Linked DNA regions of Algoriphagus sp. Y33. The protein of the gene in region 1 interacts with the protein of each later gene in a pairwise test. Links are inferred from orthologs where the notes say so. Each region holds a gene or a part of one and is shown in the gene's direction. Other genes may lie near its edges.

Region 1 (16,252 bases):
CCTAACTGATGTAAAGAATGGAGTGCTCCACCTTACCATCAATAGAGAAGACAAAATGAATGCGCTGAATTTTGATACGTTGAAGGAGTTAAAGTCGATTTTTGAGGAGGTTTCAGACAATAAGGAGATTAAAGCTGTAATCATCACAGGGTCTGGAGAAAAAGCTTTTGTGGCTGGTGCCGATATTAGTGAGATAGCTTCTCTAAATGAAGTTAATGCCCGAAAATTCGCTGAGAACGGACAGGAAATTTTCAACATGATAGAAAATTGCCATAAGCCTGTGATCGCGGTGAATAATGGCTATACGCTTGGCGGAGGCTGCGAACTGGCTATGGCATGTCATATTAGAATCGCAACTGCCAATGCGAAATTTGGGCAGCCGGAAGTCAACCTGGGAATCATTCCCGGCTATGGGGGAACTCAACGCTTAACTATCCTAATCGGCAGAGGAAAAGCCAATGAATTAATGATGACCGGTGACATGATCGGAGCAGAAGAAGCTAAGGTCTTAGGACTTGTTAATTATGTGCTTCCTACCAAAGAAGAAGCTTTGGGAAAAGCCGAAGAAATCATCGCCAAAATTCTTAGCAAGGCACCTCTCGCTATCGGTATGATTATAGACTGCGTCAACTCTGTTTACGTGTCTGACGAAAATGGATTTCAGACGGAAGCAAACAGCTTTGCCAGATGTGTGAAATCGGGAGATTATAAAGAAGGAACTTCTGCTTTTCTGGAAAAAAGACAGCCGCATTTCAAAGGAGAATAGCCTCCTTTTCACTGAATGGGTAATTTCAAAAAACTAGCCGGACAAACCGCAGTTTATGGACTGAGTAGTATCCTCGGTAGATCTATCAATTTTTTGTTGATCATCGTGTACACCCAATACCTCAGCAAAGAGGCTTTAGGTTCATTCACAAGTATTTATGCACTGATCGGGTTTATGAATATTGTCTTCACGTACGGGATGGAGACAGCTTTTTTCAGATTTGCCACAGGCAAAAACCTAGACCCTACAAAGGTTTACAATTCTACCCAATCCTTATTGATTACAAGCACCCTGATTTTGGGTTCCGGGTTGTATTTGCTCGCTCCTTCACTTGCCGAATGGCTGGATTATCCTGGTCAGGCCTATTTATTCAGATGGACTGCTTTAATACTATCTTTTGATGCAGTGTTGGCAATCCCATTTGCCAAGCTACGGCTGGAAAACAAAGCGCTGATTTTTGCCGGTGCCAAAATCTTTAACATTCTACTGAATATATTTTTCAACCTTCTACTGATCATAGGGTTTCCCTATTTGATTTCCACAGGAGTGATTTCAGAATATTTTCTAGGATACAGATCAGATTGGGGAGTGGAATACATTCTACTTTCAAACCTTTTTGCGAATGGATTAATCATCCCATTCGTTTGGTGGAAAGCCGGGTTCTTCCAGTTCAAACTGGAAGCTGATATCATCAAACCCATGTGGATCTATTCCGTCCCACTGCTATTTATGGGATTGGCAGGGGTGACCAATGAGTTGTTTTCCAGATTTCTATTTGAATACGTGCTCCCTCCAAATTTCTATGCCGGACTTAGTGCCCGGGAAGCGGGAGGTGTGTTCGGAGCTAACTTTAGACTTGCCATCCTGATGAACTTGGTGATTCAGGCATTTAAATATGCTGCCGAACCGTTCTTTTTCAAGCAATCAGCCGACAAGAATTCTCCGATGCTATACGCAAAGGTGATGCATGCATTTATTGTTTTTTGCTCGGTACTTATGATTGCCATTTCGGTAAACCTGAACTGGTTGGGACCAATGTTTTTGAGACAAGCCGGCTACGAAGAAGGACTGTTTATTGTCCCTACACTCTTGATGGGATACTTACTTCTAGGCATTTATTTCAACCTTTCTATTTGGTTTAAAATCACGGATCAGACCAAATACAGTTTTTGGATCACATTAATTGGCGCAATAATCACCGTGGCGATAATCGTTGTATTTGTACCGATCTGGGGGTACATGGGCGGCGCTCTCAGCACGATCACCTGTTACCTGGTGATGTGTGTGCTTTGTTTTCTTTACGGACAAAAACACTATCCTATCCCTTATAAAATAGCAAAAGGACTTATCTACCTACTTATTTCCTTTGCACTCAGCTATTTGGGATTTTACCTTGATCTAGGGATTCCAATTCTGAATTTCTTCCTGAAAAACAGTCTTATTCTACTTTATCTCGGACTTATATTCTTGCTCGAAAAAGATCAAATCATTTCTTATTTGCCCAAACGCAAAAAAATGTAATCTTAATTTTCATCAACCGGGGATCATTTTAGTACGTACTCTCGTTAGCAAGAAGAATAACTCTATCTCATTCCCATCGACAAGCAAAGCCTTATTGCATAAAAGGCATTATGTTTGTGAATTCAAGCCGAAGTCTCTATTTCCCGTGAAATTCAAAAGAATACTCCTTATATTTCTCGTAGCCGCCCTAGGCTCCGCAGCAAGTTTTGCCCAAGGTAAGCTCTCGAAGAAAGAGCGTACAGCTCAATCAAACAAATCGCAAGGGTCCCGTTATTTCATAGAGGGTGAGAAAAACCTCGTTCTCGATGATTTAGAAAAAGCATTTTTCTACTTTCAAAAAGCACGGGATTTCTCCCCCGAAGAACCTGCCATCCATTACAAAATAGCCGAGGTGCTGGTCAAAGCAAACCAACCTGAAAAAGCGATGCCCTTTGCCACCAAAGCAGCGGAACTCGATGCTGACAATAAGTACTACTCCTTGATGCTAGCAGAGATATATACGAATCTCAAGCAACCACTCAAAGCTGCTGATATACTGGAAAAACTAACTGCTGATGGTGAAAACAATCAGCAGTACAACTTGGATCTTGCCTCTATCTATCTGAATGCAGGGGAGATGGACAAGGCTTTGATTGTGCTGGACAGAGCTGAAGATTACTATGGAGTGATGGAGCCAATCACACTGCAAAAACAGCGGATTTATTTAAATAAAAACAACCTTAGTCAAGCTATTGCAGAAGGTAAAAAACTGGTGGAAGCTAGACCGGGCACCCCTGCCTATGTAATGAATCTGGTAGAGATTTTATATAACAACAATAGGATAGACCAGGCATTGGAGTTGGTATTTGGAGAAATCAAAAAATATCCAAATCAACCTGAATTGCAGATGGCAGCTCACACATTACTAAAAGACAAGGGAAATATCGACGAGTCAAACCACCATCTCTATGCGGCATTTGCCAGTGCAGATCTTGATCCTGAAGTCAAATCAAAGGCTTTTATCAGCCAGTTAACTGAAATAAAAACTCGAGAACGAGAGACATTGCTTGATAGCCTAGAGACGCTTATGACTACGACAAGTCCAGAGAATGCAACGATTTATGCTGCTCTTGGGGAGCGTAAAATGCAAGAGCAAAACCTAAGCGAAGGTATAGAATATTTCAAAAAATCACTTTTACTTGACCCTAAGAACCCCAAAATGCTCGAGCAAGTGATTTTAGGGTCTTTCGGAGAAGATGCAGATTTCAGAGAACTGGAGAAATTCACAATTCTAGGAGTTGACGAATTCCCACAAAACCCGGAATTCTGGTTTTACGACGGGGTAGTGAAATCCGCACAAAAGAAAGACGAAGAAGCTGTCATTTCTCTCAAAAAAGCCATAGAACTGAACTCAAACAAAAACCCACAATTGAATCAAGTAGCCTTTGGGGCTTTGGGTAATTCATTGTATAATTTGGGAGATAAGGAAGAAGCTTTTCTAAATTTTGACAAAGCACTGGAACTTAATCCTAATGACGAGCAAGTGCTGAACAATTATTCCTATTTCCTTTCTCTGGAAAAAAAGAATCTGGACAAAGCAAAGACAATGTCTGATAAAGTTGTCAAGAGATTTCCCGAAAATGGCACTTTCCTTGATACACACGCTTGGGTTCTTTTTCAGATGGAAGATTATGAAGGTGCCAAGAAATTTATGGACTTGGCATTAAAGCACGAGACCAAGCCTAGTGGGGTAATGCTTGAACATTATGGAGACATCTTGTTTCACCTGGGCAAAAAGAACGAAGCGTTGAGTTATTGGAAAAAAGCAGAAGGAAGTCCTGAAGCCTCTGATAAACTTTCACAAAAAATAAAAGAAGGAAAATACCATGAATAAATTTTTTGCAGGAATCGCGCTTGTCTTCGGCCTAGGCCTTCTACTCTCCTGCTCTAAAAAGACGGTCGTCTATCAGGCAGATGGAAAGATGGAGGGTTTTTCACCAGTCTATACAGACTATGGGTTTATGAGTGCCAAAGCCAAAGTAATCATCGAAGAAGAATCCGGTAAAATCACCAGGGGCAGCTTGAACCTACGTGCAAAGAAAGATTCTGTGCTATGGTTCATTATTTCTCCCGGTATGGGAATGGAGGCAGTACGCGGCTTGATCACAGAGGATAAAATCCAAATCAAAGACCGAATCGGCAAAGAGGAGATAAACCTAACATTCAAAGAATTTGAATCAATCTATGGCCTGAAATTATCCCTTGAGACTTTTCAAAACGTACTTTTCGCCAACCCTCCTCACGAAGTAGACTACAAAGACAGATTAGTACGTGTAGGTAAATCATTTGAACTGACTCAGGTTCGGGACAAAGTCCGATACTTCTCCAAAGTCGACGTCAATTACAGAAAAGTCACCGAGTTGGTGAGCAATTCACTTGATGATCGGGGATCACTATTGGCAAGCTATGCTACTTTTCAGGAAGTGGACTCCAATCCTTTCCCTTTTGAAGTCCTCTATAAACTGGCCTACCAGCTACCTGAAGGTGGACAGAATACCATCATCCATGTGGAGTGGACAGCTGTAGATCCCCACTCCGAACCACTCAGCTTCCCCTTCAAATTTTGAACTGCATGTTTCGCAAATACTTTATTCCATTTAGCCTTCTGATTGGATTGATATTTTTTTCGGCAGCTGATCTTTCTGCACAAACTAAGAAAACCCGAGAGCAACTTGAGAAAGAAAAAGCTGAAGTACAGGCTAGATTACTGGAATTCGACAAAATTCTTAAGCAGACCACCGCAACTAAGAAAAGTACAATAGGTGAATTAAACGCAGTAACAAGGCAGTTCCAGACTCAAACAAGACTGGTCAACACCCTAGATAGGGAAGTAAAGCTAATCAATCAAGAGATCAAGGAGACTGAATCAAAAATCACAAGTCTGGAGAGTCAGCTGAAAGAGCTGAAAGCCGAATACGGCAGAATGATCTACAATGCTTCCAAACTAAACAGAGGGCTTTCTATCGTTTCATTTGTTTTTAGTTCGGCAAACTTTAACCAGCTCTATTCCAGATTAATGTATCTAAAACAATACACCGATAGTCGCAAACAGCAAGCTGCTCAAATCGAAAAACTAAGTATTGAACTTAAAGATCAGCGCGTTTTATTGGATGAGAAAAAAATCGAAAAAGAAAAAGTACTTGTCGAGGAGCAAAAGGAACGCGCCCAACTGGATAAGATGAAACGGGAGCAAGAGGGACTGGTAAATACGCTCACGAGCAAGGAGAAAGACATCAAAAAACAGATTACCGCAACCAAAAAGCAACAGGATCAACTGAACAGAATGATCAAGCAGGTAATCGAAGATGAAATTAGACGGGCGGAAGCTGCAGCAAAAAAAGAAAACAGTACTGCTACCAAATCATCAGGCAGTAGTATGCCGATGACTCCTGAAGTAGCAGCCTTGTCCAATTCATTTGCCGGCAACAAAGGTAAATTGCCTTGGCCTGTGGAAACAGGATTTGTGGCACAGGGATATGGCACTTATCCGCACCCTACGCTCAAAGGGATTACTATGGAAAGTGACGGGCTGGATATCCGAACTCAGCCAAACTCTTCGGTGAGGGCGGTATTCGATGGTACAGTCACCAAAATCACCACAATGCCCGGTTTTGGCGGAACGGTAATTATCAAACATGGGGAGTATTATACCATGTATAGTAAGTTGAAAACCATTACTGTAAAATCGGGTCAGACTGTCAGTGCAAAAGACGTAATTGGTCAGGTAGCAACAGGAGCTAATGGCGAAGCGGAAGTACATTTTCAGACCTGGAAAGGGCTGACTGTTATGAATCCTTCTGCCTGGCTTACATCCAAATAGTTGAGAATTGCGTATATTCATAAAAAAGATGGACTGCTTTTCCGTTGAACTTTGTGTAAGCGGATCACAGTTATATCTTTGTAACCTCATTTACCCTTAAACACACACCATCATGACTACATTAGGTTTCATTCAAAACATGGGCGGTGGCTCGATCGTACTGATCGTATTGGTCGTCCTTCTACTGTTTGGTGCTAAAAGAATACCTGAATTGGCTCGTGGCCTTGGACGTGGTATCAGAGAATTCAAAGATGCTACCAAGGACATTCAGAACGACCTGGAAGAGGGACTGAAAGACGACAAGAAAAAGTAATCTCTTAAGCCAATAAATTGGAAAAATTCATCTCATTCGACGAAATCAAAAAATCGCTCGAAAAGAAGGAAACTGACTGTCGGGCGATAGTCCAATATTATTTGAAAAACATTCAGACGAAGGCGCATCTCAACGCCTTCGTCGAAGTTTACGAGCAATCCGCATTGGTTCAAGCTGATCTTATAGACGAGAAGTTGGCCAAGGGAAATGCCGGTAAGCTTGCCGGGATGGTAATTGGCATTAAAGACGTACTTTGCTATACCGGCCATGAGGCAAACGCTTCCTCAAAAATCCTCGAAGGTTTCGAATCTCAATTCACTACTACTGCCATTCAACGATTGCTGGATGAGGATGCGATCATCATCGGAAGATTAAATTGTGATGAATTCGGAATGGGCAGTTCCAATGAGAATTCTGTCCACGGCAAAGTGCTGAATGCGGCAGATGAATCCAGAGTACCCGGAGGATCTTCCGGAGGGTCAGCAGTGGCAGTTCAGGCAAATCTCTGCACAACTTCTTTGGGTACAGACACCGGTGGATCAGTCAGGCAGCCTGCTGCCTTTACGGGTGTGATTGGGATGAAACCAACCTATTCCCGCGTTTCACGCTGGGGTCTAATTGCCTATGCCTCTTCTTTTGATTGTATTGGCGTATTTTCCCATACAGTAAAAGACAATGCGCTCGTGATGGAAATTATGGCTGGTCATGATGAATATGACAGCACATCCTCTAGAAAATCAGTATTGCCCTATAGTCAATTGTTACATTTTGACAAAAAAGCAAAAGTTGCTTACCTTAAGGAAACAATAGAATCTCCTGCGCTCCAGCTAGAGATTAAAGCCAACACATTAGCTGTTTTGGAAAAATTGAAGTCAGAGGGTCATACGGTAGAAGAAGTAAGCTTCCCATTGCTGGACTTTATTCTCCCAACCTATTACATTCTGACCACTGCAGAAGCAAGTTCTAACTTGTCCCGATTTGATGGTGTGAAATATGGATACCGTACGCCAAACGCGCACAACCTAGAAAGCATGTATAAGCTGACTAGAAGTGAGGGATTCGGAGAGGAAGTAAAGCGTAGAATCATGCTTGGCACATTTGTGCTCAGTGCAAGCTATTACGATGCATATTTTACCAAAGCACAGAAAGTCAGAAGATTAATTAAAGACTTCACTGAAAATCTTTTGAATGATTTTGACTACATTATTATGCCGACTACACCATCTACAGCGTTTAAGTTTGGCGAGCATAGTGGCGATCCGGTAGCAATGTATCTGGAAGATCTCTTCACAGTACAGGCATCGGTATCAGGAGTGCCTTCTATTTCATTGCCAAACGGCAAAGATAAGCAAGGAATGCCTATAGGATTACAAGTGATCTGCAACTCGTTCAAAGAAGCCGAATTGTATGCTTTCAGTAATTACCTAACCGAATTGACATCATAAAACCCATTATTCCAATGAAAAGAACTTTGTACAGAATCTTCACACTTGCGCTTGTCACATGTCTGATTCCTCTGTCCGAAGCCTTTTGTCAGGATGATGGGGCGGTAGCTGATGCTCCCTTGCTTGACGAAGAAGTTTTGCCAAATTATCATTACGAATACATTCCGGATTTCACATATGAAGACATTAACCGCCGCGTCAAAGCGATGGATCATGAAATGTCCTTTGAGCTGAATGACCGCATTTTTTCTTTTATCCAATACTTCACGGTAAGAAATAGAGACTATACCAAAATGGTCTTGGCTCGTAAGGAGATGTTCTTTCCCATGTTTGATGAAACTATGGCAAAGCATGATATGCCGTTAGAGATCAAATATCTATCCATCATAGAATCCGGGCTTGATCCCCAAATCCGCTCAAGAGTTGGGGCGATGGGGCTTTGGCAGTTTATGCCCGCTACAGGCAGGATGTATGGTATGAACACCAATAATGAGGTAGATGATAGAATGGATCCCGAACTCTCTACGGAGGCCGCTGCAAAATACCTGAAATCACTTCATAGAATGTTTGGAGATTGGGAAGTAGCTATGGCTGCTTATAATTGCGGCCCCGGTAATGTAAGAAAAGCCATTCGAAGATCAGGGGGAAAAAACACCTTCTGGGGAATTTACAACTACCTGCCAAGGGAAACACGAAGCTATGTCCCGCAGGTACAGGCGATGCTTTATATACTAAATCATCTTGAAGAGCATAATTTCCATCCCGAAGATCCTACATATGTGGTGGAATATGAAAAAATCCGTTTTGACAGAGCACTTAGTTTGGACAAACTTGCAGAGCTCACCAACCTGTGTGTATCAGATCTGGAAACTTTAAATCCCGCTATAAAGAATAAAAAACTTCCTGAAAGTAATAGAAACATGGCACTTCGCATCCCCAAATCGAAAGTGCCTTACATCAAAAAAAATCTGGCTTGGCTAAGTGACTCCCTAAATAATGCGCCAACTGTATTGCTAGCGTCAAATGTACAAGTGCAGTCTGTAGAAGCACTGGCACAGGAAATCAAACAAAATGGCACTACCTATAAGGTAAGATCTGGAGACGTGCTGGGATCGATAGCCCGTCGTCATGGTGTCACAGTCACTCAGATCAAATCATGGAATAACCTCTCCTCTAATCTGATTCGAGTCGGCCAAACACTAAGGATCAACTCAGGAATATCAGAAAACATTGCCTCTACCCAAACAAACTCTTCCGGGCAAACCACTTACATCGTCCAACCTGGAGATTCCTTGTGGGTTATTTCCAAAAAACATGAAGGCCTGACCGTGGAGCAAATTAAGCGATTGAACAATCTTAATTCGAATAACATCAAGCCTGGCCAGAGACTCATAATCGGCTAATTCAGACTGGATCAATTCTCATTTTGTTAATTTTTTTTAACTAATGGCAATATTCAATCCTAAATAAGGATATGTGTTGTTATGTCATTAATTTGACCTTATCCAAGAACCAAACAATCAAAAATGAAAACGCTTTCATCCTTTCTCATAACCTTAGTTATAGGCATTACCCTTATTTCCTGCGAAACTGATGGAACGGCTGTGGACAGCTCCAAGCCAAAAGCAAGAGGTTCTATCGGGGAGATCATCCTTGTAATAGATTCCGCAAAATGGGCAGGACCTGTCGGAGAAGAATTAAAAGAGATTTTCGAATCCGATATTCCCGGAATGATTCGCTCAGAAGCAAAATTCAAGATAAATACCGTTGATCCCAGGGCGATGACCCGTATGCTCAAAATGTCTACCAACCTGATATATGTCACTACTTTTGATGACAAAGGCTCCGCCAGTCAAGTGATCAACGCACAGTTCTCCAAGGAATCGAAAGAAAAGGCAATGAATGACCCCAATATTTATTCCCTGAGAATGGAAGATGAATATGCGATCGGTCAGGAAGTATTGTATCTATTTGGAAACACAGAAGGTCAGTTGGTCGAAAATCTCAAGAAAAACAGAAACCGCCTACAGAACCTATTCGAAGTAAGAGAAAGAGGCAGATTGGAGAAAGTAATTCTTGCCAGAAAAAACTCGGCGGCAGCTTTCGAAGCAAAAGAAAATCTAGAGATTGAAATAAATGTGCCTGCCTCCTATCAAGTAGCAAAATCAGAAGATGATTTTCTTTGGGTAAGACAGATCACTCCAAGCGAAAAAAGAGCTGACATCAGCTTGTTTTTCTACGAGACAGATTACACTTCTGAGGAACAAACTTTCCCCGAGAACATACTCAAACTCAGAGACTCTATCACAAAGCAACATATCTTTGGTGACCCTGAAGACCCCACTTCTTATGTGGTTTCTGAAAAACAAATCCCTCCGGTTTTCAGAAACATGGTGATTAATGATAATTTTACCACAGAAATGAGAGGTTCCTGGAAAACCAACAACACAAGCATGGGAGGATCTTATCTGGGTTACCTGATGGTTGATCAGAAAAAAGGAAAACTTTATTACATTGAAGGCTTCGTATTTTATCCAAATGAAGTACACAGAGATGCCCTTCGTGAAATCGAGACTATTCTTCTCAACACTAACGTGAGTTGGAAGAATGACCAGGGGGCCTAAAACCCAAATTATATTAGCTTTTTATGGCAATCAAAATCCGCAAGGAAGACGCACTTAATTATCATACGCAGGGCTCTCCGGGCAAAATTGAAGTAAATCCCACCAAGCCGCTTTCCAGTCAGATGGATCTTGCCCTTGCATACTCTCCTGGAGTAGCTGAGCCCTGCAAGGAAATTGCGACAGATGTAGAAAATGTCTATAAATACACAGCCAAAGGAAATTTGGTTGGAGTGATTTCTAATGGGACGGCAGTGCTGGGTCTTGGAGATATTGGACCTGAAGCGTCCAAACCGGTGATGGAAGGAAAAGGAGTTCTTTTCAAGAAATTTGCAGGGATAGACGTTTTCGATATTGAGATCAATGAAAAAGATCCAAAAAAATTAATTCAGACAATAAAATCCCTTGAGCCTACTTTTGGCGGGATAAATCTTGAAGATATCAAAGCGCCTGAATGTTTTGAAATCGAAGCTGCGCTCAAAAAGGAAATGAATATCCCGGTCATGCATGATGACCAGCACGGTACGGCAATTATTTCAGGAGCGGCACTGTTAAATGCCCTAGAACTGGTGGGAAAAGACATCTCCAAGATCAAATTGGTAGTGAACGGTGCCGGAGCCGCTGCAATTTCTTGTACCCGCTTCTATATTTCCCTCGGCATCAAAAGAGAAAACATTGTCCTGGTAGACATAGTAGGAATCCTTCGATCAGACCGAACCGATCTAGACGACATCAGAAGAGAATTCTGTACTGATAGAGATCTTTACACCCTTACAGATGCTTTGAAAGACGCTGATGTTTTTTTGGGGCTCTCTGCCGGCAATATAGTGACCCAGGATCAGCTTATGCTAATGGCACCGAATCCGATTGTTTTTGCCTTGGCAAATCCTGATCCTGAAATTTCGTATGATTTAGCAGTAGCAGCACGGGAAGACTTGATCATGGCCACAGGCAGATCTGATCATCCCAATCAAGTGAACAATGTGCTCGGTTTCCCTTATATTTTCCGTGGAGCACTGGACGTACGGGCTACAGCTATCAATGAGGAGATGAAACTCGCCGCAGCCCAAGCCATAGCCAAACTTGCAAAAGAGCCGGTTCCTGATATAGTCAATAAAGCATATGGTGAAGATAAGCTGGGATTTGGCAGATTATACCTTATCCCAAAACCTCTGGATCCCCGACTGATAACAACTATAGCTCCTGCTGTGGCAAAAGCTGCGATGGATTCAGGCGTAGCAAAATACCCAATACAAGACTGGGACGCTTACGAATTAGAACTTCAAGAGAGAATTGGTATTGACCAGAGATTGATGTCTGTAGTCATAGCCAGAGCTAAAAAAGACCCTAAACGTGTCGTGTTTGCGGAGGCAGATAATAGAAAAATCCTCAAGGCAGCGCAAATCATCCGTGATGAAAAAATAGGAGAACCGATACTTCTGGGTAACAGAGAGAAGATATTATCACTAATAAAGGACAATGCATTGGATCTATCCAATGTAATCATTATTGATCCTATGGAAGAAAAAGACCTGCTGAAGAAATTCGCAAGTATGCTTTTCCAGAAACGTCAAAGAAAAGGAATGACCGCAGGTGATGCTGCCCGATTAGTCACTCAGAGAAATTACTTCGGTGCATTGATGGTGGAATCAGGCGCTGCAGATGCGTTTATTTCCGGGCTTACGCGGGATTATCCTAAAACTATTTTGCCTTCCCTTCAAACAATTGGAGTGAAGCCAGGGGTGAATCGTGTGGCGGGTATGTACATTATGAATACCCCAAAAGGCCCATATTTCTTTGCCGATGCCACTGTAAACCTTAATCCCACTGCGGAAGAATTGGTAGAAATCATTGGTTTGACGGCAGACGCGGTGAGGTTCTTTAATATGGAACCCCGGATTGCTGTTCTTTCCTATTCCAACTTTGGCTCGGCAAAAGGAGATATTCCCGGCAAGATGGCCAAAGCAACGGCTATTGCTCAGAAAAAATATCCGGATTTGGTGATAGAAGGAGAAATGCAGGCAAATGTTGCAATAAATGAAGACATTCAGCGCGAAATGTATCCATTCTCTAAGCTTATCAATAAAAGAGCAAACACTTTGATCTTCCCGGATTTGAGTTCGGGCAACATCGCATATAAGCTTCTTGCCGAATTAGGGAACTCTGAAGCGATAGGCCCAATTTTGCTGGGAATGAACAAGCCGGTACATATACTTCAGCTGGGTAGTTCTATTCGGGAAATAGTAAACATGGTAGCTGTAGCTGTAGTAGATGCCCAATCCGCAAACACCTTATGATCGATTATCTACAGGGAAAATTGGTTTTCAAAGATCCTACTTACGTCATCATAGATGTAAACGGAATAGGGTATCATGTGAAGATTTCTCTTCAGACATATACTGAAATCAAGGATGAGGAGCAGATAAAGCTCCTCACCTTCCTTCATATCAAAGAAGACGCACACACACTTTTTGGATTTAAGCAAGCCAACGAAAAGCGTTTATTTTTAATGTTACTTTCTATCAACGGAGTAGGACCAAGCACCGGCTTAATGATTCTTTCATCACTAAGTTCATCCGAAATAGAGCAAGCCATTCTTGCAGGCGATGTAGCTACTATCCAGCATGTAAAAGGGATAGGAGCAAAAACTGCCCAAAGAATTATTTTAGAGCTAAAAGACAAAGTAGGGAAAGGTGGGGTTGATGCGAACACCGTCTCATTTGGTTTCTTGAAATCAGACAATAAAATACGTGAGGAGGCGTTACAAGCACTTATTACGCTTGGTTTCCCAAAAGCCGCTGCAGAAAAAAATATAACAACGGTCCTCAAAAAAACCACGGGAGAAATTTCATTAGAAGATTTAATTAAAGCATCTTTAAAGACATCATAATTTTAAGTTGTATTGAACTTTTGGAGTTTACTGACTTTTTTTCGGAGGAGGTTTCTCAATAGTTGGCCTCAATTAATTATCCTTTGTGGCCTTCTGTTTGCCTATTCCACTTCTGAGGCTCAACAAACCAATCCTGACAGTGTTCAGTCCCGGATTGATTCTTTGAATCGAAGGAGGCTAACCCCCTCATATTTGCTCTGGCAAAATCTGAGGACGAATCCTCTATTCCCTACACGAAATCCTTTTTTACAGTCTCAGGCACCATTTTTCCAAGCCAATCCCATTACCCAAAATATAAAAGTAAAAGTGGACTCAACACTCCGCTATAACGTCGTCGATCAGATAGACACCATACGGGTTGGTAATGAGCAAGAATATGATTTTGAGGAGTTCTCCAAAATTCAGGAATACAAAGTCAGACAAGACTACTGGAGGAGCAGGGCCCGTGGGGGCGACGGTGAAAGCGCAGTAGAAGGAAGAGGTTTGATTCCTCCACTTACTATTAGCCCCACCCTAGATAGGCTCTTTGGAGGAAGTGAGATAAATATCACACCATCAGGCTACGTAAACCTTGACTTCGGAGCTATCTTCAGGCGGGTAGACAATCCTACTCTACCTATAAGGCAGCAACGAAACGGTGGGTTCAACTTTGACCAACAGATCCAAATGGCGGTAAACGGGTCTCTGGGAGAAAAAGTGAAGATCGGAGCTAATTTCGACTCAAATAATTCTTTCGACTTTCAAAACCAAATGAAACTCGAATTCAACGGGTTTGAAGAGGACATTATCCAGTCCATTGAAATCGGTAACGTAAGTATGCCTGTACAAAATAGGTTGATACAAGGAGCTCAGAATCTTTTTGGCGTCAAAACGCAGCTCAAATTTGGAAAATTGGGAGTGACAGCCGTAGCTTCTACCCAGCGGGGCCGAAGGGATAATCTAACAATCGATGCCAACGGTCAGGGCAGATCATTTGACATCCAGGCTTCGAAATATGATGAAAATCGACATTTCTTTATTGGACACTTCTTCCGTGACAATTATGAAAGATGGCTGAGAGGGCTTCCACAGGTTCTTTCGGGGGTGAACGTGACTAGAATTGAGGTTTACATCATGAACCGGGCAGCAAACACAGAGACACTTAGGAACTTTGTCGCGTTCATGGATCTGGGTGAGGGGAGGGTGATCTACAATCCTACCAACCCAAATATTGGCTCGGGAAACCCTTCGGCTCCCGCAGGGAACTCCGCCAATAGTCTATATTCGAACATATCCAACAATCCTGCCTTCCGACCTTTTGATACCGGATCACGGTCAATGGAGTCAAGCTTGGGGCTCAGAAAAGGAGTTGACTTTGAGCAAATCAACGGGGCAAGGAAATTGGATCAAACAGAATATTTTTTCAACCCGCAGCTTGGCTATTTGTCTCTTTTCAGAAGACTACAAAATGATGAAGTGCTTGCCGTCTCCTATGAATACACATACAATGGCCAAGTGTATAAAGTCGGAGAATTGACAGAAGATTATCAAAACAGACAAGAAGATGAAATGATTTTCATGAAGCTTCTTCGGCCTGCCCGAATCAACACCCGGGTTCCTACTTGGGATCTGATGATGAAAAACGTCTATAACCTGAATGCGAATCAAATTATGCGGGATGGTTTTCAGCTTCAGGTAATCTATAGGGATGACAGAACCGGTCTCGACAACCCTTCGCTTCTGGAGGGTACAGGGCTAAAAGACAAGCCATTGATCCGGCTCACTGGACTGGATAATCTCAATCCGCAAAATGATCCCGCCCCTGATGGGAATTTTGACTTTGTGGAAGGGCTCACCATACTCACAAACAGAGGTCTATTGGTATTCCCGGTTTTAGAGCCCTTTGGGTCCAACCTTGAAAAGTATTTCCAACCCGGAGAAGTAGTTCTGAAAGACAAATACGTCTACGATACACTATACAAGACAACCCAAGCAGATGCTGAACTTGTCACCAGGCTCAACAAATATTTTATTAAGGGCAGATTGACAGCCGGTTCTGCCAGCGAAATCCAATTACCTGGACTCAATATCTCTCCCGGTTCTGTGATAGTTCAAGCTGGAAATATCCCACTGACTGAAGGTGTTGACTTCACAGTAGACTATAATGTGGGGAGACTTGTCATCATCAATGATGCAATACTCCAGTCCGGGAAACAAATCAATGTGAGTTTTGAAAAAGCAGATTTGGTTTCCTTCCAAACCCGAAGTTTACTGGGAACCAGACTTGATTATTTGTTCAATGACAAGTTCAATATCGGTGGTACATTCCTTTATTTAAATGAAAGGCCTAACGTCACCCGAATTGCCACCGGGAATGAAACCTTAAGAAATAGCCTATGGGGATTGGACGGGAATTTCAGTGATGAATCGAGGTGGCTAACCAAAATGGCAGATGCTCTTCCCTTTACCAGCACCAAGGAAACTTCCCTTGTGCAGATCAGCGGGGAATTTGCACATCTTATTCCGGGAACATCCAATCGGGTAAATGGAGACCAAGCTTCCTATATTGATGATTTCGAGGCAGCAATTACACCATACAATTTGGGAGGAGCCGCCAATCAAAACTGGAAACTTGCCTCTACACCGCAGACCTCTGACAACAGATTTGACTTGAGTAACCAGACTGAAGACAACCTCGGAGCAGCTTATCGAAGAGCACGGGTGGCATGGTACAATATTGACAATATTTTCTATAGAGAAAATGGACCTGGTGTCCCCTCCAATATTACCAGGGAGGACAGGAGAAACCATTATGTCAGGCGTGTAGTGCCTCAGGAAATTTTCCCACAGCAAGACAG
Region 2 (16,062 bases), 770 kb from region 1 along the record:
GGCATTGACCAAAAGGCTGGTAGAAGATCACCAAGGCAATATCAATGTAGTCAGTACTCCGGGAAATGGCAGTACTTTTTCTATTGTAATTCCCAAAAAAGCCAATACGTTCGAAATGGTTTTGTCGGATAGGCCCGACAGTAATGAATGGATACCTGAGCAGGATCCCGTACAACTGGAATCTACAGTCAACTTCGATCTCAATGAAACCAAAGAAGTGCTTCTGATTATAGATGATAATCCTCAGATTCTTGAATACCTGAACTACTCACTCAGTGGAGAATATGATCTGATTTTTGCCAAGAATGGTCAGGAGGGACTTGAGAAAGCAACCCGGTTTATACCTGATCTGATTATATCAGATGTTATGATGCCGGAGAAAAACGGTATTGATTTGTGCGGAATTTTAAAAGAAAACCATAGTACCACCCATATTCCCGTGATTTTGCTTTCTGCCAAAGACAACACCGACAGTATCACTTTAGGCTTTGGAAAAGGCGCAGACGATTACATTACAAAACCTTTCAAAGGGGAGATTCTAAAATCCAGAATAAGAAACCTGCTGGATGCAAAAATCCGGATGCGCTCGTATTATCTCGGCAAAAGCATCCAAAGTACCGGACTGACCTCCACTGAGAAAAGTGCCATCAGCAAGGAAAAATCATTTTTGAAGGAGCTGGAAGGACATATCTTGGCAGGGATCTCCCAGCAGACAACCGATGTAGATACCATCTCCCAAGCCATGGGAATGAGCAGAACCTCACTTTTCAGAAAATTGAAAGCCCTTACCGGCCAAAATATCAACCAGTACGTACGCACCGTCAAAGTGGCAAAAGCCGCCTCCCTGATAAAAGAAGAGAATCTGGGGGTTGCCCAGGCAGCCTATGAAGTAGGTTTCACCAGCACAAAATATTTCAGAAAGCTATTTAAAGAGCAGTTCGGCTACCTTCCTTCAGAGGTGAATGAGGCAGAAAAGGAGTAGAAAGAAGAAATTTTATAAAGTATGGAACCGCTTTTGGATTAGTAATTAGAACTGATCTTAATAACCATATTCCATTTTCTCTCCGCTAAAAACTAACCATCAATTTTTTTAGACAGTTAGCATTTTACTATTAGAGAGGAAGGAAAACGAATCCATACCCAAATAACTAAAAAAAACAAAATCACCTTTTCACTCTTAATTTCAGTTTCTTTGGATTGATATTATTTCTTTTCCTCCTATATGATTTAAATGAGCTTTTAAGCTATAGATGTTGGATTTTTCAACTGAGAGGAGATGAAATCGTAGTAGCTTTCAGTAGCCGCATGTTTAAAAAGACTTTTCAACAATTCATGATTCCCTTCAAGAAACTCATGAAGCTTATCACGGATTTCAGGTTCCAAGTAGCATATAACATCTTCCCCAAACATCCCATTATTCACATTTGTAGCATCGAAAGTAAATTCAATAACCTTAAAATCAGCTATATAGCAAGACGCAATCCAAAGATATTTTGGCATACTATTTATAAGTCTGCTCAGAATTTCATCTCTGTCTAAATTTGAAGTTTTTAATCCATTTTTGAAATTTTCGCTATAATCTATTTGAATATTCCATACCAAATCAGCAACTATATTACCATTAAAAAAAAGTGTTAAAATTGTATCCAAACCAAGTACAATAACCTCAATATCTTCGTAAGAAATTCTAACTTTTGGATAAATCGGAACTACAATATTTGTAACATATGTAGGTGGCTTTCCAGAAGCAAACGTTGTCCAGGGAGTTTCAATTTCAAAATCATTTAAAAAATCAATCCTCGCAAATGGCCCCCACTGATCATCATGGGCATAAAATTTTTCAATATTGCTAGCAAGCCAACTAACATCAGTCGTTGGCGGTATTAATTTGGGAGCGGATTGTTTAAATCCTGAGACAGCAATAGCATGCAACCCATATCCGCCATTATTGGGAACACTGATTACAAAAATCAATGGAATACCAACTGGAGAATATGCATTTAAAATTTTTTTCATGTAGAGCCCCGTAATACAATTCCTTAGTATATTACCATGTATATCTCTAACCTGATAATCAGCCTGCTTAACTTCAGAAACTAAACCTGAATTAAAGATTGCCTGACAAATTTGAAGTAAATTTAGACCTTTATTAGGGAAGAGCCTGCTACCATCTGGGGAAACATTATCAGCATCTTTAGTTATCTGACTTGGTGACTTTAATACCGTATGAAAATCAATTGAAGCCTTATTTAACATCGACCAAATTGCTGTGGTCGCACAGGCTGCCAGCACACTATCTTGTTCTTGAAATGCCAGAGACGCAATTCTTACCTTGTTTCCAAATAAATGAATTTCATATTCTCGAACTCCCCAAAAGTTTCTGGATTCAAAAGCCATACCTGATTCATACGTCTTTAACACCGTATACCCTATGAATTTAGTGGGGATAGGCTTAACTACAACAAATCCCAAGTATTTGCTCCAAAACTCCTCATTTCTAGATTCATTTTCAGTTATAATTCCCTGGAATGTTTCAAGATCAAATTCATTAGAGAAAAAATGAACCCTATTACAAAACTTAGGGTATTTTTCGAAACAAAAAGCGTAGTAAGAGGCATAATCCTGAAGAAAATCTTTGCTAACATAATCTTCCTCAACAACTATAGTCCTAGCCTTTAACCCCCCATCACCTAAATATCCTTTAAAATAAATAAAGTGGTTTTTGCTAGAAACCACTTTAGAACTAGTAAAATCATTAGACAATACATTCAGAGAGATTCTCTTCTGTATAAGGTACAACTTTTGGCATCTAGTTTAATTTTAGAGCTGAACAACCATCCTAAGCCCTCTTTGGTCGACCTCTTTCTGTTTCAACACTTCAGCCTGCTTTTCCTTTGTTTCAGATATAATTCTACTAACAAAGGCATCTGCTTCCTGAAGTTTTTTAACCGCAAGGTTTGCTTCACGAGTTAGAATCTGAGAACCGCTTATCTTGTTCATAATTATGAATTTTTGCTGTTAGACACTATTACACGGGTATAAAAATCGTTTTAATATAGGAAATATTTCCATATGTTGTTCCCATTATTTCATCACACCACTTAGTAAGAATTTAAACGGGAATTTACTACTGAAAGATTTTCATACTTTATCAAAGTCAAAACCTGTACCATTTGGATAGAATTCACATCCCGTTTACCCCCCTAGAAAAATAAAGCCCTAACTTTTGATATACTAATGGTTAGGGCTTTTAAATGTAGAGAGGAAGGGATTCGAACCCTCGATACCTTGCAGTATACACGCTTTCCAAGCGTGCGCCTTCAGCCACTCGGCCACCTCTCTAGCTTGTTTTCCGACTCAATACCCCGAATCGGAGTGCAAAGAAAATTATTATTAATGCCGTTTCCAAATAATAGCGGAAAATAGCCGATGAAATTATGTTTAATCCGGACTATGCATTAGGATTTAAGCACTCATCTCCCCTGCCAATGGGACCTTCAGCTTCTCTATAATATCTGAATGGTTATTTTCTTGGCCTAGTAAAAACATCAGTTTAGTCACTGCGGCTTCGGTAGTCATATCTGTTCCGCTGATCACTCCCACATTCAGCAATTCCTTGCTGGTCTCATAGCGGCCCTGAATCACCCGTCCCCCATTACATTGGGACACATTTAGGATAATTATGCCTTTCTTAATCGCTTTCTGTAGCGAATTCATAAACCATTCTTCGCTGGGACTATTTCCCGAGCCGTAGGTTTCCAACACAATTGCCTTTAATCCTTTAATGTCAAGAATAGAATCTATTACATTTTGAGTAATTCCGGGGAATAGTTTGAGAATAAGCACATTGTTGTCAAGTGAATTTCTATTCACCAATTTTTTATGCGACTCCAAAGGCCGTATTGCCTGCGTATTATAATCAATCACAATTCCCGACTCTGCCAGAGGAGGGTAATTCTCAGATTCAAATGCATCAAAATGCACACTCTGTACTTTTTTGGAGCGATTGCCTCTTAGCAGAAGGTGATTAAAGAAAATACACACTTCTGGCACTATCGGCTCTCCATTGATCTTTGCTGTGGCGATTTCCAAGGAAGTCATTAGATTTTCACGTGCATCGGAGCGCATTGCAGAGATCGGCAGCTGCGCTCCTGTGAATATCACGGGTTTGTTTAGCCCCTGAAGCATATAGCTGAGCATAGAAGCCGAATACGCCATGGTATCTGTGCCATGAAGTACCACAAACCCATCATAGCTGTCGTAGTTTTCATAGATAATATAGGCCATGTCTTTCCAGTGGCTCATGGAGACATTGGAAGAATCAATCGGCTCCGGAAAGGATATTACCGTAATGGCTATATCCATGGTATAGAGAATGGGGATTTTCTCCAGAATCTGACCGAAGTTAAACGGTACAAGCGCACCGCTGTCATCGTAGGCCATCCCTAAGGTACCACCGGTATATATGATAAGCACCGAAGAGGTTTTGCTGGTGCGAAGTGCCGTATTTAATCGTACTATTTTATAATTCATGATCCAATTTCACTGAATAGGTTAAGGGCGTTTTGTTTTGTTTTGAGAGCTACTTCCTCCTTCGAAATCCCGAGATAATCTCCGATTTTTTCTGCAATAATCGGCAAATAAGCAGGAGAGTTCCTTTTCCCCCTAAATGGTACCGGAGCCAGGTATGGAGCGTCGGTTTCCAAAACCAAATGATCAAGGCTGATTTCGGGAATAACCTGATCCAACCCTCCGTTTTTGAAGGTCGCTACTCCACCGATCCCAAGTAGAAAGCCCATGCCAATAATCTGCCGGGCCTGATCTGCGGTTCCGGTAAAACAGTGAAATATTCCTCTCAATTTACCGTCATGCTCTTCATTCACTATCGCTATGGTCTCATCCATAGAAACTCTACAATGCAATACTATGGGCAGACCTCTCTGTTTAGCCCAATTGATCTGGATTTTCAAGGCTTCTTTTTGCTGCTCAAAAAATGTCTTATCCCAATACAAATCCAGTCCGATTTCTCCCACCGCTGCAAACTGTCGCTTATTCAGCCAGTCTTCCATAATCGCCAACTGCTCCTGAAAATCTTCCTTGACATCACAGGGGTGCAAACCCATCATGGGGATGCATAGTCCCGGATATTTCTCCTCGCAAGCCAACATTGCCTCTATCGTTTCCACGTCCACATTAGGCATGTAAACCCGCTCTATGCCCGCCTCTCTGATAGCCTGGATTACCTGATCCCTATCGGAATCAAACTTGGAAGAATAAATATGTGCGTGCGTCTCTATGTAGTTCATGGGTATATTCTGGATTTCCACTTTGTATTGGAAGGCCAAAAATAGTAAAGAATAGTAAGGACGGTAGTATGAAGATTATAAAAATCGAAAAGCAGAAGAGATAAGCCGTTGATTTTCACGCCTGCTTTACGGGAAAACAATCTTAAAAACATACCCTGCAGTAGCATTTTGATTAATCCCAATAGCAAGCCTATGGGCGGAAACAGTACTATCAAACCAATGAGACAAACAAAATAGCCAATCTGGAGTCCCAAAATCAACTTCCAATAAAAAGGCAAAGTCATCACCCCACCCATCCAGCGTTTTCGCTGATCCAGCAGATCCGGGAAACTTGCTTCGGGCTTTGTCATTGCCAGCATCCCCCTGCTCACTTTGTGGACGATGGTGAATCCTTCCCGCTGAATGGATCTGGAAATTTCAAGGTCTTCGGTGAGACAAAAAGGCAAGTTTTTAAAACCTCCTGATTGCTTATATGCCTCCCTGCTGATTACCATATTATTGCCAAGCCCGGTCGTCTGAATCCCCAGGTCAGTTGCCACTTTGACAAATCCCAAAGTCAGCCACCAGTCAATCTCTTGGAATTTCTCCATCCATCGATTTGCTTTCACCTGAGTTATCCCGATCACCAACCCCACATTTCCGGCAAATGCATCCACCCCTTCCCGGATCCAATCGGGACTTACCTCGCAATCTGCATCTGTAAAAAAGTAGTATTTACCTGTAGCCTTTTCTTCCAAAATAGCTAAAGCATTTGCCTTGCCGTTTTTATTAAACATCCCGCTTTGCGAAGTAACAATAGTTACTAATTGTCGATTTATTTCCCGGGCGCACCAATCCTTTAAGACCTCAGCAGTGCGGTCATTACTCTGATCATCCGCAAATAGAAATTGAATACTCTCAGATGGATAATCCAACAACTCGAAGGACCTTAATAGCTTATGAATATCTCTTTCCTCATTTCTGGCAGCTACGAGAACGGATACAAACGGAAGCTGTGCTGTCAGGTAATCCTTATGATTTTTCCAAAAAAGCTTAACACGAATTATCGCTACAATAAACTGAACCAGAATCAGCCCTACTATCCCGATGCAAAACCAGAATATCATAATACACCTGTTTTCCAGCCCATATGCTGAATATAATCAAGGTATGGAGGCAAAATCTTTGGTATAACTTCCTTGGTCTTCAGCTGATCATGAAATACCGCAATAGTGCCATCACTGGTGTATTTTTTAGCATTTTTCAAAATGCCTTCTGGTTTCATGCTTTGATCGTAGTCACCCGAAAGCATGCTCCACATCACAATCTGATGTAATTTGGAAACCTCCACAGCTTGGCTGGATTTAATCAATCCATAAGGCGGTCTAAACAACTTTGTTTTGAGGCCTAACAAATCGCCCAGCGCTTGATCACAACGCTCAATATTCTTAAAATAGGCAGAATTTTCAGTCTTCCATCCATTCAGATGGTTGAACGTATGGTTACCGAGTTTGTGGCCTTCACTGAGGATTTCGTGAGCAAGCTCAGGGTTCTTGCGCACATTATCTCCTACTACAAAAAAAGTGGCTTTCTGATTTCTTTTGGCCAGTTCTCCCAACACATAGTCTGTAACTCCGGGTACGGGACCGTCGTCAAAAGTCAGGTAAACGGTGTTTTCTCCAGCACCTTTAGCCCAAAGTCTTTTTGGGAAAAACCACTGAAAAAGAACAGGCACAGTATGTAAAATCATATCATTGAAACCTTAAACTCAACAGAGTCAGATCATCACGTAAGGGCACATTCTTCGAAAACTCATTGATTTTCTTCAAGAATTTTCGATGAAAATCATCCGGATCCAAGCTATAATGCTTATCTATAAATTTCTCCAGACGTTCCTCTCCGTATTCTTCTTCGAATGGGTTCATGGCTTCAGTCAGCCCATCGGTATAAAGATGGAGTGAAAAGTCTCCGAGGTGCTCACGCTTACCTATCTCCAAAAATGGAAGTTCATCAAAAGCCCCTAGTATAGTGGTTCCTGCATGGAGTCTCTCGCATTTCCCCGTTTCTCCCCTGCATAGCAACGGAGGATTATGCCCGGCATTTACATAGTTAAGTTCCCGGGTTCTAAAATTGAAATGTCCCAGAAAAAAAGTAATAAACCGCTCCCCATGTGTATTTTCATACAACGTGTAATTCAGCTGCTTTACGATCATTTCAAGATCCGCATCGCTACGCAAAAGTGTACGCAATGCTGCCTGAAAATTTGACATCAGCAAGGCTGCCGAAATCCCCTTGCCCGATACATCTGCTATACAGAAGTAAACTTCATCTTCGGATTTTCGGATAAGATCGTAATAATCTCCCCCCACCATACTATGTGGCAAGTAGGTCACCTTTGCCTTGAGTTCCGTCTCTATAGGAAGTTCCGCAGGGAAAAGCATCTGCTGTACCTGTGACGCAATAGCAACTTCCCTGTTTAATATTTCCTGCTCCAGCTGCTTTCTGGCAAAGCGCTTGTTCTCTAATGCCACCACCAGAATATTTGTCAATGCTTGGGTGAAATTCAGATCCAGTTCCAAACTTTGATCTTTTCTCCGCAAAAAGAGGATAGCAAGCATCTTATCCTTATGATAAACCGGCAGGTATGTTTCCAGTTCTTCAAAAGAATATTCTTCCTCCAATTCCAACCGAAGTTCCCCCGTGGATTTCTCATCCATCACCTGGTTTGCAGAGATCAACATCGGGACATTCCCCTTCACTCCGTGCGAAATTTTATTCTCAAAAGCCCCTTCCTTAGCTACATAGAGTATAAGAGATTTGATATTTAGATGCACTAAGCAAGTAAACTTGAAAATATTGAGTAAAACCGCTTCAGACTGATTTTCATTAATAGCCTGTGTGATCTCCAGCAGAGATTTCAGTTGCAGTTCCTTCCTTTGGAATTTATGTGTTTCTGTGGTCAATTTTAAAGTGTATTATGTGCCATGAGACCATTTTTTGTCGCCAAAAAATACAAGTCCTTACCTTCTTTCATGATGTCCACAGTTCCAAATCTCTCTGTGTCCGGATCGTTCAGACATTTGATATACCCTTGAGAGAAAAGAGATTGCAATGTTTTCAACAACAATTCCTCCTCCCAATCCAGGGTTTCTACAAGATACCCGTAGGGCTGGACGAAATAAAGCTCGTCCATCAAGTCAAATTCCTCTTCGTTCATGATTCAAATTTTCAGATTCTAAATTAACACTTCTCTAGTTCTCCCTGCCTTTCCACGTGAATTTTCCGTCCAATGTCCTTATCCCAACCCATAAGACATAGAACGGATGTACAAGCGAAGTCTTGAGTATAGAGATATTATTCTGTTTGCAGCCCAACACTTCTAAAATTCCACCTAAACTAATTTTTTCTGCCACTCCCTTTAAAAGCCAAACTACCCCAAAGGTCAGAATTCCTTTTCCTCCCAGAAAGATCAACGAAAAACTACCAATCCATATCAATTGAACAATAAACGCCCCTAGGGCGGATATAGCATGAGAAAGAGAAAAATGTGCTTTCCACTTACCTGCCCAGCGGATACGCTGGTTGATCAAATCCCGCCAAGTAAGCTCAGGATTTGTCTTGACCAAGCTCTCTGATGAAGACAGGTAGCCCGTCGCCCCCTGACCATAAAACTTATGGATTTTTTTCAAAAGAAATTCATCGTCTCCCGAAGCAAACTCATGATTCCCTTCGTATCCGCACACTTTCTCAAAAGCTTCTTTTCTATACGCCAAATTTGCCCCACTGCACATGAGTGGCTTATTTTTGGAAAAAGAGTAGCTAGTTATCAACAAGATACCCGCCCAATCCAAAGATTGGAATATATCCAAAAACCTGCCCTTGTCCTCTACCATCACAGCTGCCGCTACTAAGTGAATTTTAGTATCCTGAAATGGAGAAACCATTCTTTCAATCCATAATTCAGGAAAGAAACAATCAGCGTCAGAGCATAGGATGATTTCACCGGAGGCCATTTTTACACCGTATTCCACTGCCTTTTTCTTCCCGAAAGCCGGACTTTCAAGAATTTTCACATACCAAAGTTCCCCAAGCCCCTCTTTTAAAAGCTGTAATGATCCGTCCTCCGAGTGGTCATCTACCAGAAGTATTTCAAGTTGTGGATATCGGAGCTTCTTCAGATTTAAAATCAAACTCGGGATATTTTCCTTCTCATTCCGAAAAGGGATAAGGAGCGTAACATTTAGCCTAAATGACTGTGCTATAGAAGTATTCTGTTCTTTCACCCAAAACCTACTCATCCACCACAGTAATGTGAGGTAACTCAGAGACCAGATCAGATAAAAACTTAGCATGTTTTGGGCTAACTTGCGGAGGTGAGCAAAGAACAAGAAAAAGCCCCAAAGGAAAAAATCATCCTAGGTATAGATCCCGGCACCAACGTGATGGGTTATGGGGTGATTTTGACAGAGGGCAAAAAATACAAAATTCTCCAATATGGCGTAATTCATCTGAAAAAGTATGAATCGCACGAATTGAAACTCAAGAAAATTTTTGAACGAATTACCGGGATTTTAGAGGAATTTATGCCTGACTGCGTAGCCTTGGAAGCACCCTTTTTTGGAGTGAACGTGCAATCCATGCTCAAACTCGGCCGAGCCCAAGGGGTAGCGATGGCAGCAGCTTTGGCAAGAGACATACCGATCACTGAATACTCTCCCAAAAAAGTAAAACAGTCTGTAACCGGAAATGGAAACGCATCGAAAGAGCAAGTTGCTGCTATGCTTCAGACACTTTTCAATCTGACTGAGTTGCCAAAAATGCTGGATGCTACCGATGCATTGGCCGTAGCACTTTGCCATCATTTCCACGAAGGAAGAATTCAGACGAAAGGAAGAAATGCGGGGTGGAAATCATTTATAGAAGAAAATCCGGATCGGTTGAAAAAATAAATGAAGCTGCCCTATGGCTAATCTAGCTAAGGACAGCTCCTTTTGGTTTAGTGCTCATGAAGTACAAAATCACTTAGAAATCATATCCCAAAGATATTTTCAACACGTTATTCTTGACATTCACCTCGTAGTAATTAGCGCTCACAAGCCCGAGATCATAACTTACCTGAGCATTCAACCCCAGTGGTAAATTAGCACCAACGCCTACCACACCTGTTATATCATATTTTCTGATAGGATCAGTGGTCGTGATGCTACTTCCATCTACATATTCAAGTTTTCTGGAAACCAACAAAGAGGCTTGTGGGCCGGCAAAGACATTCAGGTAAGGCAGAAGATTAACACGAACCAGTGCTGGAATATCCACATAATTCAACCTTTCTTTATCCGCAGCCGGCGTACCTGTATCTCCAACCCGCTTGTGCCCTTTTTGGGAAAACTGAAGTCCGGGCTCTATTGCCAGAAATCCCAAATCTATTTTGTAATACGCCCCTGCATGAAATCCCGCAATAGCATCGGTTTCAAAATCAGTGAAATTTGCGCTACTGAAACCTGCCCGTACTCCAAATTGTGCCTGAGCTGCACCGAAGAAACCGAGCGCAAAGACTAGTACCAAAAGTTTTTTCATAAAATAGTAATTAATAGTGTGATAGGTTTATAGAATGTACTGATTTGAAGATCAAAAGCCAGGCTATTACCAATGCTCTGATGCGTCCTGATAGTCCTACTTTTAAATTAACTGAACAAAACTAAGACAGAATCATTATTTTAAGTTAATTACCGTAAATTTTTAGCAACGAATATATGGAAAATTTCTTAAGCCTGCTCAGCAAATTCCCTACTACAAGTGATGAAGCGAAGCGGGCTTTCGCAAGTCACCTTGATGAATTTGAAGTGGAAAAGGGTTTCCTGCTCGAAAAAGAAGGGCAAATAAGCAATTATCTGTATTTCGTAGCAGTGGGTTCGGCCAGAAGTTATTACATCCGCGAAAATAGGGACATCACAGTTTCTTTCACTTTGGACGAGGAATTTGTAACAGCGATGCACTCATTTATCACGCGAAAACCATCGTACGAAAACATTGAAACGATGGAAAAAAGCAAAATTTTCAAAATCTCCTATGAAAATCTCCAAGCCTGCTTCATTGACTTCCCGGAACTGGAGCGAGCCTACCGTATGATTTTGGAGCAGTATTATATCGTGCTCGAAGAGCAGCGCATCTTCACAAAATTCAAAACTGCCAAGGAAAGGTACCTCGAACTGATGCGATACCGGCCAAAGGTAATCCACAAGGCATCTGTAGGTCAGATCGCTTCTTTTTTGGATATGACTATCGAAACTCTTAGCAGGATAAGGGCTAGGATCTGACATCCACCTCGTGAAAATCCGCCGGTAAAGTATGCCTAAAATCAGGCTTCTTTCTCTTCTAAGTCACAATAAACATTTCAAGACCCACTTCCCTTAAACTGGTCCTCCTTATAAGAGAACAGCACGTTGAACGTAGTCAGTGAACCATAGGCTCTCGTTATGTATTGCTGAAGATGAACACGGTCCTCATCATCGAGTTTAGGATGGTTGTTGATATTTTGCTCCAATACACGGAGCTTTTCCCGTACCATCACGATTTTGTGAAAAAAAGTCGCCATCGGAATTTCCTTGGACTGCAATGTATCGTCATTAGGTTCGAAGACTACAGTACCACCCATCCATTTTCCTCCCAGAGGTACAATCGGAGCCCTTTCGGAAGTTTGAATCAAAGCCTCTCGAATTGCCTTTTCCACATCCTTCATCGTGAGCATGGGAAAATCCGGAACCTTTGCGTCATCCACTGCAAACCCTTCATAATCTCTTGCGAGCATTTTTACTTCTTCTGTTGCGTAAAAATAGATCTTATAATACGTCTCATCCAAGGATAGAATCATCCCGGTTCCGAATTTAGGATGAATCAATTTGCTTCCGGGAGCTAGTTCGCTTGCTTGTGCCATTTCTAAAAAAAAGAATTACACAGCCAAAATAAAGAATTTTACCAAAAAGGGAAGCCAATCAGCCCCCCTTTATTACACTAGTTTCTCAGTTCATTTATCTTCTGGGACCATTTCTGAGCCAGTTCCCACTCGTTGATCAAATAGTTACTTTTCTCCTCGTCATAGATTTCGACCTCCAAGGGTTTATTCTGCTCATTAAACTGATCTAGCACTAGCATCACCTTCTGAATGATTTGCCTCTTTTCTTTTCCTTCCTTCACTTCTCGGTATTGTCTGGCCGGCTTACAGAGCCGGATTTGCCCAAGGTCTATTTTCTGAACCGGATTATTCGTTTCCAGCAAATTCAGAAACAGCAGCTGGTTATTTTTCTGATCCAAGCCCATGCAATAAGCTTCGCGCCAGGTTTCAAAATCACTAATTTTTAGATGGTCTGCCCGCATCTCTGCCTTGAGCCGTTCTTTTAGCAGATTGCCTTTGCTCTTTTGTCTGAAATGATTAAGAATTAATGGTAGGCAAACCAGACCAGTCAATGCCACCGTTACGATTATTAATGTTAGTTCACTCATTTGTATGGATTGATAAAATGGAATATCATTCCTGCCTGGCTTATAAAAGCCAGAAGGATTTAGCAATGTCAAATTGAATTGCGCTCCGTTTTACCAGAAATAATGAAAAGGAAAGATGATTTTAGTGGTGGTTAAAGCCCCCAATACAGGAGTGTTTGAAAAAAATGGACTTAGCTTTTCATTACCGGAAAATCTAAAAGCAACTTTGTAAACAGCCGAAAAAAGGACCGGCCAATGCCCTGTTCCCCAGAGCATCTTTTGTTGGGATTCCCGGGAATTGATGCTATACCAATCAGGATTGACACAATGCAGGAATTCAGAGAAATTCGTATCACTCTTCGATACGCTGTAATGGCTGCTGTCAACTGCTTCACCGGCAACTACCCGGACACCCAAACCTGTAGCAGGCAAAACAACCCACAGCAGGAGATGGTAGAAAAGGTGAATAAGTGAATTAAGTTTTTTCATTCTATTTTACAAAAAGGGGGCTTTCCTCAATCTGAATCCAACACAAAAGTAAATGAATCTTTTGTTAATTTTGATGTATTCCATCACAACCCTATGTCTGTCACAGCCGAAAACGTACTTTTAATCAGCTCACTTTTATTGTTGGCAGGAGTTCTTGCCAGTAAGACTGCCGGCAAAACAGGCATTCCAATGCTCCTGATATTTTTGGGAGTAGGAATGCTGGCAGGATCAGATGGGATCGGGGGAATTCGGTTTGACAATCCTGCAATCGCCCAATTTCTGGGTATCATTGCCCTGACCTACATCCTCTATTCCGGTGGTCTAGACACCAAATGGCCAAGCATTAAGCCTGTTCTTAAGCCAGGTATATCGCTTTCCACATTGGGCGTTTTGATTACGAGTTTTTCGCTTGGTGGTTTTGTTTATCTGATTACGGAGCTCACTTTTCTGGAGAGTTTACTTCTTGGATCCATCGTATCTTCCACTGATGCGGCCGCAGTATTCTCTGTGTTACGGGCAAAAAGCATAGGGTTGAAAGGTAATCTACGGCCTCTTTTGGAGCTGGAAAGCGGAAGCAATGACCCTATGGCTTATTTCCTTACGGTTTCGGTTTTAGGGCTGATCACTCTGGAAACAGGATCAGTCGGGGAAATCATCCCCTTATTCCTCATTCAGATGATAGTAGGCGGTTTGTTGGGCTGGTTGTTTGGAAGGTTGACTGTCTTGCTGACCAATAAAGTCAAACTGGACTTTGAGGGGCTTTACCCAGTTATGCTTCTGGCACTGGTTCTCATCACTTACACAGTGGTGGATCTGCTGAAAGGCAATGGATTTCTAGCTGTTTATATCAGTGCTATCACCGTGGGGAATGGGAAAATGGCCCATAAAAAGAGTCTGATGAAGTTTTTTGACGGGATTGCATGGCTTATGCAAGTGATTATGTTCATAGCCTTGGGACTGTTGGTATTCCCAAAACAACTCATACCTATATCAGGAGTTGCCATCTTGGCGGCTTTATTTTTGATTTTTATCGCCCGGCCTCTAGGTGTATTTATTTCACTCTCTTTTTTCAAATTCAAGTTACGAGAAAAAACATTCATCTCTTGGGTTGGATTGAGGGGAGCCGTTCCTATCGTGTTTGCGACTTTACCATTGATCAAAAACATAGAAATGGCTTCCGTGATATTCCATATTGTCTTTTTCATTGTGCTTGCCTCAGTTGCTATCCAAGCCACCACGCTCCCCTTAGCGGCAAAGCTCCTGCATCTTTCCCTGCCTGCCTCGCTGAAAAAGCGCTCTATGCTCGATATTGAGCTTTCGGAGGATTTTAAAAATGCAATTCTGGAAATCCAGCTTCCTAAAGACAGTCCGATTAATGGAAAGAAAATCCTGGAACTTGGCTTCCCACACACTTCACTAATCGTGCTTGTAAAAAGAGATGGGAAATTCATCACACCGAGTGGTCAGACCACATTGGAAGACGGAGATGAACTAATGATTATGACTGAAAATGAAAGAGAAGAAGATCAGATAAAAAGGTTACTCGGGATTTAGTAAAAGTATATTTAGGCAATGGTCTTCCGAAGCGGGTATGAAGGTAAAAATCGTGAGCCGTGTAGGGAGGAAAGTGAAAGTGGTCAGTTTTAAAGTCGCAATTTTCAGTTTCAGACTTTAGTCGGAAAAACTGCCTGATGGCAACAGTCAGGCCTTCACCAAGTACGGTGACGAACGGTAATCTTTGCGTTCGCATCCAAAAAATTCCCGGAAAACCCAAGTCTTCAAAAATAGGTAGGAACGAATAAACCAAGTCTGGTTTCCAAAGAAGGAGGGCAACTGTGTTCTCTTCAAAAACCTCCTCAAGCTCTACTCGGTAGAAATAAGTTGACGGAGCCTGAATCATCGCTCCGCCAACACAAAAAATCAACCCACTGCCAGTGTAGATTCTTTTCTGGAAACCGCCGGTTTAGAAGGTTCCGAATCCGCATTTTTTGTTTTCATTTTCGCCCCTATCATTAGTGCGGAAACGGAAATAACCAGCCACAATGCATCAACCAAAAATATATCGGTCTGTCCATTTTTAAGTGTAATCCAAAGCCAGTTTCCTGAAATCACCCCACTCACGACAGGAACTGCAAGTCCGATGGTTCCCCCCAGAATCAGAGTAAACTTATTGGTAATGGCATTGCTTCGTATAAAGGTAAAAATGAGAGTCAATGCCAACCAAGACCAGAAGAACGTTTGAAAAATAAATCCCATACGATCCACGCCAGGATCTTGCAGGCCTACTTTGATCATCACAAATGTAAATGCCGTCACAGGAAACATGCTTAGGCATCCCGCTAGATAAAACCACACCAGCCATGCATTAAATTTTCGCTTTGCAGGCGAGACATGCTTCTTGTCCCTAGCTACAAGCCAGATCATTACTCCGGAGATAATCACAAAACAAGTCAATAGGCCAAGCGCAAAATAAACCAGCTTCAACCCCTTACCTCCAAAATCGCCAAAGTGCAATCTCAGAATCACAGCACGGGCTCCGTCGAGATACGAGACATCCTGAAAGGGGCTTTTTTCAGCTATAATTTCCCTATCCAACATACGATAAGTGATGCTCCCTGCACTGGCAAATTTTTTATTGTAGTCAGATTTCCCCGTAAACTGCACATGCATACCTTCATCCCCATAGTTAAAAATGCTCGCATTGTGCACATGAAATTCCGGCCATTTTTCTTTTGTCTCAGCAAGCAGGTCATTTACTGAAAACTCTCCTTCGAGAGGTTTTCCCACAAACTCAAATTTCGGTGGACTA

The links.
Region 2: the proteins of ruvA (region 1) and ruvC interact in binary tests that used the Escherichia coli proteins (3 or more experiments, as listed by UniProt). The link is inferred for Algoriphagus sp. Y33 from one-to-one orthologs.

The regions. Positions count from the first base shown.
Region 1 is NZ_CP061947.1:3,818,266-3,834,517, forward strand. Bases 11,618-14,616 are described here. They hold ruvA (Holliday junction branch migration protein RuvA), read left to right. Parts: upstream 11,618-12,818; coding sequence 12,819-13,415; downstream 13,416-14,616. Other genes in these bases: ID165_RS15355 (NADP-dependent malic enzyme), read left to right, coding at 11,618-12,822; sprA (cell surface protein SprA), read left to right, coding at 13,608-14,616. Also shown: ID165_RS15310 (enoyl-CoA hydratase/isomerase family protein), read left to right, coding at 1-766; ID165_RS15315 (lipopolysaccharide biosynthesis protein), read left to right, coding at 782-2,287; ID165_RS15320 (tetratricopeptide repeat protein), read left to right, coding at 2,433-4,160; ID165_RS15325 (DUF4292 domain-containing protein), read left to right, coding at 4,153-4,893; ID165_RS15330 (murein hydrolase activator EnvC), read left to right, coding at 4,899-6,146; ID165_RS15335 (twin-arginine translocase TatA/TatE family subunit), read left to right, coding at 6,259-6,459; Asp-tRNA(Asn)/Glu-tRNA(Gln) amidotransferase subunit GatA, read left to right, coding at 6,477-7,904; ID165_RS15345 (LysM peptidoglycan-binding domain-containing protein), read left to right, coding at 7,919-9,307; ID165_RS15350 (DUF4837 family protein), read left to right, coding at 9,431-10,528; more of ID165_RS15355, read left to right, coding at 10,552-11,617; more of sprA, read left to right, coding at 14,617-16,252. UniProt on the Escherichia coli protein: The RuvA-RuvB-RuvC complex processes Holliday junction (HJ) DNA during genetic recombination and DNA repair.
Region 2 is NZ_CP061947.1:4,592,285-4,608,346, forward strand. Bases 8,638-11,446 are described here. They hold ruvC (crossover junction endodeoxyribonuclease RuvC), read left to right. Parts: upstream 8,638-9,658; coding sequence 9,659-10,234; downstream 10,235-11,446. Other genes in these bases: ID165_RS18560 (glycosyltransferase), read right to left, coding at 8,638-9,637; ID165_RS18570 (porin family protein), read right to left, coding at 10,308-10,862; ID165_RS18575 (Crp/Fnr family transcriptional regulator), read left to right, coding at 11,039-11,446. Outside these bases: ID165_RS18510 (hybrid sensor histidine kinase/response regulator transcription factor), read left to right, coding at 1-982; ID165_RS18515 (hypothetical protein), read right to left, coding at 1,240-2,763; ID165_RS18520 (hypothetical protein), read right to left, coding at 2,821-3,000; ID165_RS18530 (asparaginase), read right to left, coding at 3,466-4,533; ID165_RS18535 (TatD family hydrolase), read right to left, coding at 4,530-5,306; ID165_RS18540 (glycosyltransferase family 2 protein), read right to left, coding at 5,303-6,412; ID165_RS18545 (polysaccharide deacetylase family protein), read right to left, coding at 6,409-7,035; ID165_RS18550 (PP2C family protein-serine/threonine phosphatase), read right to left, coding at 7,037-8,248; ID165_RS18555 (hypothetical protein), read right to left, coding at 8,251-8,502; more of ID165_RS18560, read right to left, coding at 8,537-8,637; more of ID165_RS18575, read left to right, coding at 11,447-11,602; ID165_RS18580 (hypothetical protein), read right to left, coding at 11,680-12,219; ID165_RS18585 (hypothetical protein), read right to left, coding at 12,297-12,785; ID165_RS18590 (hypothetical protein), read right to left, coding at 12,876-13,253; ID165_RS18595 (potassium/proton antiporter), read left to right, coding at 13,347-14,807; ID165_RS18600 (PepSY domain-containing protein), read right to left, coding at 15,174-16,062.